Regions from separate parts of the Kosakonia sp. Marseille-Q7440 genome, predicted to be linked through region 1. Evidence: predicted binding sites of a transcription regulator. Region 1 holds the regulator's gene; each other region holds the start of a gene.

Region 1 (2,201 bases):
ATGCACAGAGAAGCGGGTCTGCCGCTACACACCTGGCACTTCGGCGGCGATGAAGCGAAAAATATCTACCTGGGGGCTGGCTATACGGATGTGAAAGATCCGCAGCCGGGTAAAGGCATCATCGATCAGAGCAGGCAGGATAAGCCGTGGGCGAAATCGGAGGCCTGCCAGGCGATGATCAAAGCCGGGAAAGTGAGCGACGTTGAGCACCTCTCCAGCTACTTTGGCGCTGAGGTGAGCAAGCTGGTTAAGGCGCACGGCATTGATGTGATGCAGGCGTGGCAGGATGGGCTTAAAGATGCCAAAGACGCCTCTGTTTTTGCCACCAGACATGTGAATGTCAACTTCTGGGATGCGCTCTACTGGGGCGGTTTCGATTCCGTCAATGACTGGGCGAACAAAGGCTTCCGCGTGGTGGTCTCCAACCCGGACTACGTCTATCTCGACTTCCCGAGTGAAGTTCACCCGGATGAAAGCGGCTACTACTGGGGGACGCGTTTCAGCGATGAGCGCAAGATCTTCAGTTTTGCACCGGACAACATGCCGCAAAATGCGGAAACGTCGGTCGACCGTGACGGCAACGCGTTCAGCGCCAAATCAGACAAGCCGTGGCCTGGCGCCTACGGGCTTTCCGCCGAGCTGTGGAGCGAAGTGGTGCGCACGGATGAGCAGATGGAGTATATGATCTATCCGCGTCTGGTCGCCGTCGCTGAGCGGGCATGGCACCGCGCAAGCTGGGAGCTGGATTACCAGGCGGGCCGTGAATACAAAGGCGGCGAGACGCAGTGGGTCGATCAGAAGGCCTTAACGGCAGACTGGCAGCGTTTTGCCAATCTGCTGGGACATCGCGAGCTGGCGAAGCTGGATAAAGCCGGCATCCATTATCGTCTGCCGGTGCCAGGGGCGCGAATTGTTGACGGTGTGCTGGAGGTCAACATCCGCTTCCCGGGGCTGGTGGTCGAGTACTCCCTCGATCGCGGCAAAACATGGCAGCACTATGAAGCGAAATCCCGTCCACAGGTTAAAGGAGAAATTCAGCTGCGCACCTTAAGCCCGGATGGCAGGCGCGTCAGCCGCGTCGATAGCCTGAAAGCCTGATCGCTTTCCTCTCTGAGCGGCGTAACCTTTTAACGCGCCGCTCAGCCGGCAGGCATAAAAAAAGCCAACCTGACGGTTGGCTTTTAACGTTCAGAAGAACTTATTTTGCGTCGTGCGCGTGTTCATCTTCGCGGCAGTCACCTTCGGCGCAGTGGCCGTAAAGGTAGAGACTGTGGTTCGTCAGGCGGATGCCGTGTTGAGCGGCAATTTCGCGCTGGCGCAATTCGATGGAGTCATCACTGAATTCGATAACTTTACCGCAGTCGAGGCAGATAAGGTGATCGTGGTGATGCTGCTGCGTCAGTTCGAAAACAGACTTGCCGCCTTCGAAGTTGTGACGGGTGACAATCCCGGCGTCATCAAACTGGTTCAGCACACGGTACACCGTTGCCAGACCAATCTCTTCACCCATGTCGATCAGACGCTTATAAAGATCTTCCGCACTGACATGATGGTTATCCGGCTCCTGAAGCACTTCCAGAATTTTTAAACGTGGAAGCGTGACTTTCAGGCCGGCCTTCTTTAATGCGGTATTGTTGTCAGTCATGCGGAATCTGTCCTGTTGCTATACGATTCACTTCCTTCTCGGAAGTTATAAGGAATGCACCCGGGCGAATGCGTATCATTATAGAACTGCCATGTATAAATGAAAACTGCAAGCCCTCAAGTAAAGTAAGCTTTTAAAACGTGGTATCGCCGACAACTCCCGGTCGGGCGTACTACGTTAAGCAGCGCTTATTGTACAGGGATGAGTAGGAAAGTTAAAAAAATGTAGCAATTATTTCGATTGCTTTTACCTATTGATACGGCGCAACCAGCAGATTGCGCCATAAAAATCAGGCATTCAGGATTTCATCAAGATGCAGCTCTTCAGAAACCTGCTTCACCCACTTCTGCACGCGCTCGGCGGTCAGTTCTGGCTGACGGTCTTCGTCAATCGCCAGACCTACAAAGTGATCGTCATCAGCCAGGCCTTTTGAAGCTTCGAAATGGTAACCGGCAGTCGGCCAGTGGCCCACAATCGTCGCGCCGCGCGGTTCAATAATGTCGCGAATGGTGCCCAGCGCATCACAGAAGTACTCAGCGTAATCTTCCTGATCGCC
Region 2 (2,201 bases), 110 kb from region 1:
GATGCTGACGCCCGCTGCCTCGGCGAGCTTCAGCGGGCTGGCGTTAGCGATAGTGGGATTAGTGCTGGTTCTCATACTCGGCGAACTACGCCGTTTCCGACAGGTTCAGTCCGGCGCATAAAATTCTCCGGTGGCGTTAGCGTCACCGGAGCCTCAGCGTTACGGCGATCTGATCACCCCTTGACTGCAAACGGGATGCCTTCACAGGCCGGATAAGTCACGACCCTTATCCGGCAATACCGGGGTTTTTGTAGGCCGGATAAGCGTCAGCGCCATCCGGCAATGGTGAGGATTTTTGTAGGCCGGATAAGCGTTAGCGCCATCCGGCAATAAGGCTTGCGCCAACCCCTCAACCAAACAGCGCGGACAAGCGCTGCAACACGCGGGTTGCGCTGTAGTAATCAAGCCGGAAGGTCTCGGCACCCAGCGCATAAACCCGCTTATTGCGTACCGCGGGAAGGTGCGCCAGCAGCGGATTAGCGCTCAGGGCGTCGGCCTCTTTTTGATCGCCGGCGAAGAGGAACAGCGCTTCGCCATTCAGCCCGGCAGCCAGGTTTTCACCGCCGAGTTGCACGATGTCATGGCGCTTACCCTGGCTCTGGCTCGCCTGAATGCCTGCCGGCAGCGGGGCGAGGGTAAAACCGAGTTGCTGCATTAACTGGCCCTGCGCAGAGTCGCGGGTCCAGAGATTCGCGCTGTGCGCGGCGGGCGTATAAACCAGCGCGCTCACCGGCTGCGGCGGCAGTTTCATGTGCGCTTTTGCTGCTGCAAGCTGCTGGTTGAATTCAGTAATGCGCGCGGCGGCCTGCTTCTCGTGGCCGGTGATCTCGCCAAGCTGGGTAAGCAGCGCCTGCCAGCTTTTATCGTCGTAATTGATGATTAGCGTCGGCGCGATGGTCGAGAGCTGATCGTAGAGCGCCAGCGCGGAGTCGCCGCCGGTGGCGCTGATCAAAATCAGATCCGGCATCTGCGCGGCAACCGCTTCGGCATTGGCTTCGCCGATGTAGAGACGCGCGACGTTGCGCTGTTTGGCAATCTCGCCCCACTGGCGCAAAAAGCCCTGATCGTCAGCAAAACGGTTGTTTGGTGTCGTTGCGCCGCTGGCGACCACTGGCGCATCAATCGCCAGCAGCGAGCCGGTGAGGGTAACGCTCGTGGAAACAATGCGCTGCGGCGCGCTGGCAAGCTGATGCACGCCGCGGTTGTCGGTCACCTGGCGCGGCCAGTCGGCGGCGCAGGCTGAGTTAAGTCCTAAAACGAAAACGCCCACTAAAAAAGCGTGTTTACGACACCAGCTAAGAAAATTCACAACGTGAGTCCTGTTTCTGTTGAAGTTAATGCTTCTCATTTTCATCGTTGCGCGTCATGGATGCAAGTTGTGGCAGTGTGAGAGGAGATTCTGCTGTTGACATCACCGGCAATAACTTTTTATCTTACTGCACCAAACAAAAATGATAATCATTCTTAATACATTTATCATTGCCGGAGGATGATATGGATACGTCATTGGCTGAAGAGATCCAGCTGTCTGCAACGACACTGGCCGCCGATCAATTTTTCTTTATGTCGCCGTACCGCAGTTTCACCACGTCGGGGTGTGTTGCGCGTTTCTCAGAGCCGGCAGCGGGGGGCGATGCGCCAGACAGCGCTTTCCAGCAAAAACTGGCGCAGGCGTTTGCCGATGCCAAAGCGCAGGGCATCGCGCGGCCGATTATGGTCGGCGCTATCCCGTTTGATACCACGCAGCCTTCGGCGCTCTTTATCCCTCAACGCTGGCAGAGCTTCTCCCGCCCGGAAAAACAGCGCGCTGCGCGCTACTTCAACAGCGGCGCGATGCCGAATGTGAAAGCGCAGACAGCGGTGCCCGAGCAGGATCTGTTTATGGCAATGGTGGCGAATGCCTCCGCGCGTACCGCGACGCCGGAAGTGGACAAAGTGGTGCTCTCACGTCTGATTGAGATCGCAACTGACCGCCCGGTCGACAGCGGCGTGCTGCTTGAGCGCTTAATTGCGCAGAACCCTGCCAGTTTCAACTTCCACGTTCCGCTGCCCGATGGCGGCGCGCTGCTGGGCGCAAGCCCCGAGCTGCTGCTGCGCAAAGAGGGCGATCACTTCAGCTCTCTGCCGCTGGCCGGTTCGGCGCGCCGTCAGCCTGATGACATGCTCGATCGTGAAGCGGGCAACAAACTGCTGGCCTCAGA
Region 3 (2,201 bases), 640 kb from region 1:
CGCCATGCGATCGGGACGCCCGAAAATAAGTTTGCCTAGCGGAACAATGCTTTCACGCAGCTGCTCTGCGCTGAGTGCACCAAGCCGGGCGGTGAGCGCCTGCACGTCAGACGGATCGGCATTGTGAGAGTAGAACTGCGAAACGACATACTCCAGCAGCGGTGCGGGCAGGGCACCTGCGGCGTCAATGGCGTTGAGCATCGCGAAATACTTTTCACGCGCCTCATCCGTTTCACTGCCAACAAAGGTGTCGATCAGCATCAGCGCTTTAACCCGCTGCGGGGCCATGGCGGCAAGTTCAGCGCCCCACATTCCCCCTACCGACAGCCCGACAACCGCAAACTCCTCAATGCCGAGGTCATCCATAATCTGCAAATGATCGGCGGCGAGATCGGCCATGGTGCTTCTCCCTGCGGGCAGCGCGGGCGATTCACCATGCCCCCATAGATCGGGCACAATGACGCGAAACTGCTTCGCCAGCGCGGTCAGCTGCGGTGACCACATGGTCTTATCAAACAGGTAGCTGTGACCAAGCAGGAGGGGATAGCCGCTGCCGCTATCGATGTATGACAGGGTAGATGGTGTCTGCATCACTCTTTTCCTTATATGAGCGCCCGTTGGCGTGAGCGCGGTAAAAGTGCGCTCATCATATAAAAGATCGATCCCCTCGGGAGCCTGCAAATTCCTATTCTTCAGCGGGCGGTCATCTTTAAGCCCTTCCTATAATAAAAATAGGCATTTCCTATACATTTTTTGCGCTTTTACCGATTTAACGCGTTACGCTTGCTAAAGCCATTATTTATCAATTTATTAATCATTTTTTTAACGTGCTCTATACCCTTTCAACAGGGTCTATGCTTAACAGATACGCTGTAAAAAGGGCCCGTGGGGGAATAACCCTGCGGTAAGAAGGTTGAAGTGAGAATTATTATCACTAACATAGCGTTATGCCCTTCAGCTCAGATGAAGTGAGGTAACACGATGGAATCATTTAATCCCGAAGATTTTGCATGGCGCGGGCTCACCCTGACGCCGGCCGCCGCGGAGCATATCCGTGAGCTAACCGAAAAACAGGCCGGCCTCCTCGGCGTGCGGCTTGGCATTAAACAGACCGGCTGCGCAGGCTTTGGTTATGTGCTCGACACCGTAAGCGAGCCGAACGACGACGACCTGCTGTACGAATCTGATGGCGCTCGCCTCTACGTCCCTTTACAGGCCATGCCGTTTATCGATGGCACCGAAGTGGATTACGTACGCGAAGGCTTGAACCAGATCTTCAAATTTAATAACCCGAAAGCTCAGCACGAGTGCGGCTGCGGCGAAAGCTTTGGGGTATAGGCGGTACTATGTCTCGTAATACTGAAGCAACTGACGATGTCAAAACCTGGACCGGCAATATCAATTATAAAGAGGGCTTTTTCACCCGGCTGAATACGGATGAGCTGGCGAAAGGCATCAACGAAGAGGTCGTGCGCGCCATTTCGGCGAAACGTAACGAGCCTGAGTGGATGCTGGAGTTTCGCCTGAACGCTTTTCACGCCTGGCTGGAGATGGAAGAGCCGCACTGGTTAAAAGCCCATTATGACAAGCTTAACTACCAGGATTACAGCTACTACTCCGCCCCTTCCTGCGGCAACTGCGACGACGCCTGCGCCTCGCAGCCCGGCGCGGTACAGCAAACGAATGGCAATACCTGGCTGACCGAAGAGGTCGAAGAGGCCTTTAACCAGCTCGGCGTGCCGGTGCGTGAAGGCAAAGAGGTGGCGGTTGACGCCATTTTCGACTCGGTATCGGTTGCCACGACCTACCGCGAAAAACTCTCCGAGCAGGGGATTATCTTCTGCTCCTTCGGTGAGGCGATCCACGATCACCCCGAGCTTGTGCAGAAGTATCTCGGCACCGTGGTGCCGTCGAACGATAACTTCTTCGCCGCGCTGAATGCGGCCGTCGCTTCTGATGGCACCTTTATCTACATCCCGAAAGGGGTGCGCTGCCCGATGGAGCTGTCGACCTATTTCCGCATCAACGCGGAGAAGACCGGCCAGTTCGAGCGCACCATTCTGGTGGCAGATGAAGGGAGCTACGTCAGCTATATCGAAGGCTGCTCTGCACCGGTGCGCGACAGCTACCAGCTGCATGCGGCGGTGGTGGAAGTGATCATCCACAAAGATGCGGAAGTGAAATACTCGACGGTGCAAAAC
Region 4 (2,201 bases), on a different contig from region 1:
CGTTTGCCACGGCGGTGCCAACCATCGCATCGGAGTGACCAATCAGGTATTTAGTGCCCGCCTGAATCGAGATATCGATATCAAACTCCAGCGCCTTAAACAGCACGCCCGCCGCCCAGGTGTTATCGATCATAATGATGGCCTCCGGCGCGACGCTGCGCACCGCCTGCACGATAGCGGGAACATCATGCACTTCCATGGTGATGGAGCCGGGCGATTCGAGGAACACCACTCTGGTATTGGGTTGCACCAGCTGCACGATGCTTGAGCCAATCATTGGATCAAACCAACTGGTGGTAACGCCCAGTTTAGCGAGAATTTTTGTGCTGAAATCTTGCGTCGGTTCGTAGGCGGTATTGGTCATCAATACATGATCGCCCTGTTCGACAAAGGCCAGGATGGTGTTTGCCACCGCCGCCGCGCCGCAGGGGAAGAGCGCACAACCCGCACCCCCTTCCAGTTCACACATCGCCTCTTGCAGCGAGAAGTGGGTTAGCGTCCCGCGACGTCCATAGAAAAGCTCGCCGTTGGCGCGGTTGCGCGTGGCGTGCTTTTTCGCTTCCACCGTTTCAAACACCAGGGAGGAGGCGCGCTGAATCACCGTATTCACCGAACCCTGAGTATACTTTTTGCTCCGCCCGGCATTTACCAGCGCGGTATCAAGATGTTTCGCCGTCATGTCTGCTCAACCTGTTTTTATACGTCTGGATGTCCAGACTACCATGATTGCGAAATGATGCATCAGAGGCGGTGAATTTTTCTATAAAACCAGCAGACGCGCCGGTTTACTGCGTCAACGCAAGGAAATAGCCGGTTGTGTTGTGCACTATGTAAATACTAATGAGAACTACTATCAATTCGACGACTTTTTGCTATTATGGCGCAGTGTTTTTTGTGATTTGCGTCCCGGAGAAACAGAGTGGGTAATAATTTGATGCAGACGGATCTTTCCGTATGGGGTATGTATCAGCACGCCGATATCGTGGTGAAAATCGTGATGATCGGTCTGATTCTGGCGTCAGTCGTCACCTGGGCGCTTTTCTTCAGTAAAAGCGTTGAGATCCTCGGGCAAAAGCGCCGTCTCAAGCGTGAACAGCAGCAACTGGCTGATGCCCGCTCGCTGGATCAGGCTACCGAGATCGCCTCGACCTTCCACGCCCGCAGCCTGAGCGCGATGTTGATCAACGAAGCGCAGAACGAGCTGGAACTCTCTGCAGGCAGCGAAGATAACGAAGGCATTAAAGAGCGCACCGGTTTCCGCCTTGAGCGACGCGTAGCGGCAACGGGCCGTCATATGGGGCGCGGCAACGGTTTCCTCGCCACCATCGGCGCGATTTCGCCCTTTATCGGTCTGTTTGGTACCGTCTGGGGCATTATGAACAGCTTTATCGGCATCGCGCAGACGCAAACCACTAACCTCGCGGTTGTCGCGCCGGGCATCGCTGAAGCACTGCTGGCAACGGCTATCGGCCTGGTCGCCGCTATCCCGGCGGTGGTGATCTACAACATCTTTGCGCGCATGATCGGTAACTACAAAGCCAACCTCGGCGATGTTGCAGCGCAGGTGCTGCTGCTGCAAAGCCGCGATCTGGATCTGGCCGCCAGCAACGCGCAGCCGGTTCGAACCACCCAGAAATTACGCGTAGGTTGATTGGCTATGGCAATGCGTCTTAATGAAAACCTCGACGATAACGGCGAAATGCACGAAATCAACGTCACGCCGTTTATCGACGTGATGCTGGTGCTGCTGATTATCTTTATGGTGGCGGCGCCGCTTGCTACCGTTGACGTTAAGGTCAATCTGCCTGCCTCTTCCAGCCAGCCGCAGCCGCGCCCGGAAAAACCGATCTATCTCTCCGTGAAGGCGGATAACAGCATGTTTATCGGCAACGATCCGGTGACGGAAGAGACGATGATCAACCAGCTGAACGCGGTGACTGAAGGGAAAAAGGATACCACCATCTTCTTCCGCGCTGATAAGACCGTCGATTACGAGACGATGATGAAAGTGATGGACAGCCTGCACCAGGCGGGCTATCTGAAGATCGGTCTGGTAGGGGAAGAGGTCGCGAAAGCGAAATAACCCGCGAACGAGATAAAAAAAGCTGGCCGAAGCCAGCTTTTTTTATGCCTGCTTAGCTAAGATGCTCGCCACCCGTCACGCCATGCACCTCCGCGGTGACATAGCTCGACTCCTGGCT

The links. The regulator Fur, encoded in region 1, represses iron uptake genes when iron is present. The targets are predictions, from matches to a motif close to ATAATAATGAGAACNACTATCAA.
Region 2: a site for Fur is predicted at 1,446-1,468, ahead of fepB (Fe2+-enterobactin ABC transporter substrate-binding protein). Genes of this name have one in related genera too.
Region 3: a site for Fur is predicted at 919-941, ahead of sufA (Fe-S cluster assembly scaffold SufA). Genes of this name have one in related genera too.
Region 4: a site for Fur is predicted at 835-857, ahead of exbB (tol-pal system-associated acyl-CoA thioesterase). Genes of this name have one in related genera too.

The regions. Positions count from the first base shown of each region.
Region 1 covers NZ_CBCPLT010000001.1:1,172,556-1,174,756, forward strand. Annotated here, with positions in the region: gene ACWPW2_RS05290 (beta-N-acetylhexosaminidase) at 1-1,098, shown strand, start outside; gene fur (ferric iron uptake transcriptional regulator) at 1,199-1,645, opposite strand; gene fldA (flavodoxin FldA) at 1,935-2,201, opposite strand, start outside.
Region 2 covers NZ_CBCPLT010000001.1:1,065,183-1,067,383, forward strand. Annotated here, with positions in the region: gene entS (enterobactin transporter EntS) at 1-121, shown strand, start outside; gene fepB (Fe2+-enterobactin ABC transporter substrate-binding protein) at 350-1,270, opposite strand; gene entC (isochorismate synthase EntC) at 1,495-2,201, shown strand, end outside.
Region 3 covers NZ_CBCPLT010000001.1:1,808,741-1,810,941, forward strand. Annotated here, with positions in the region: gene ACWPW2_RS08345 (alpha/beta fold hydrolase) at 1-591, opposite strand, end outside; gene sufA (Fe-S cluster assembly scaffold SufA) at 982-1,338, shown strand; gene sufB (Fe-S cluster assembly protein SufB) at 1,347-2,201, shown strand, end outside.
Region 4 covers NZ_CBCPLT010000002.1:805,299-807,499, forward strand. Annotated here, with positions in the region: gene metC (cystathionine beta-lyase) at 1-679, opposite strand, end outside; gene exbB (tol-pal system-associated acyl-CoA thioesterase) at 920-1,651, shown strand; gene exbD (TonB system transport protein ExbD) at 1,658-2,083, shown strand; gene ACWPW2_RS17775 (SDR family oxidoreductase) at 2,136-2,201, opposite strand, start outside.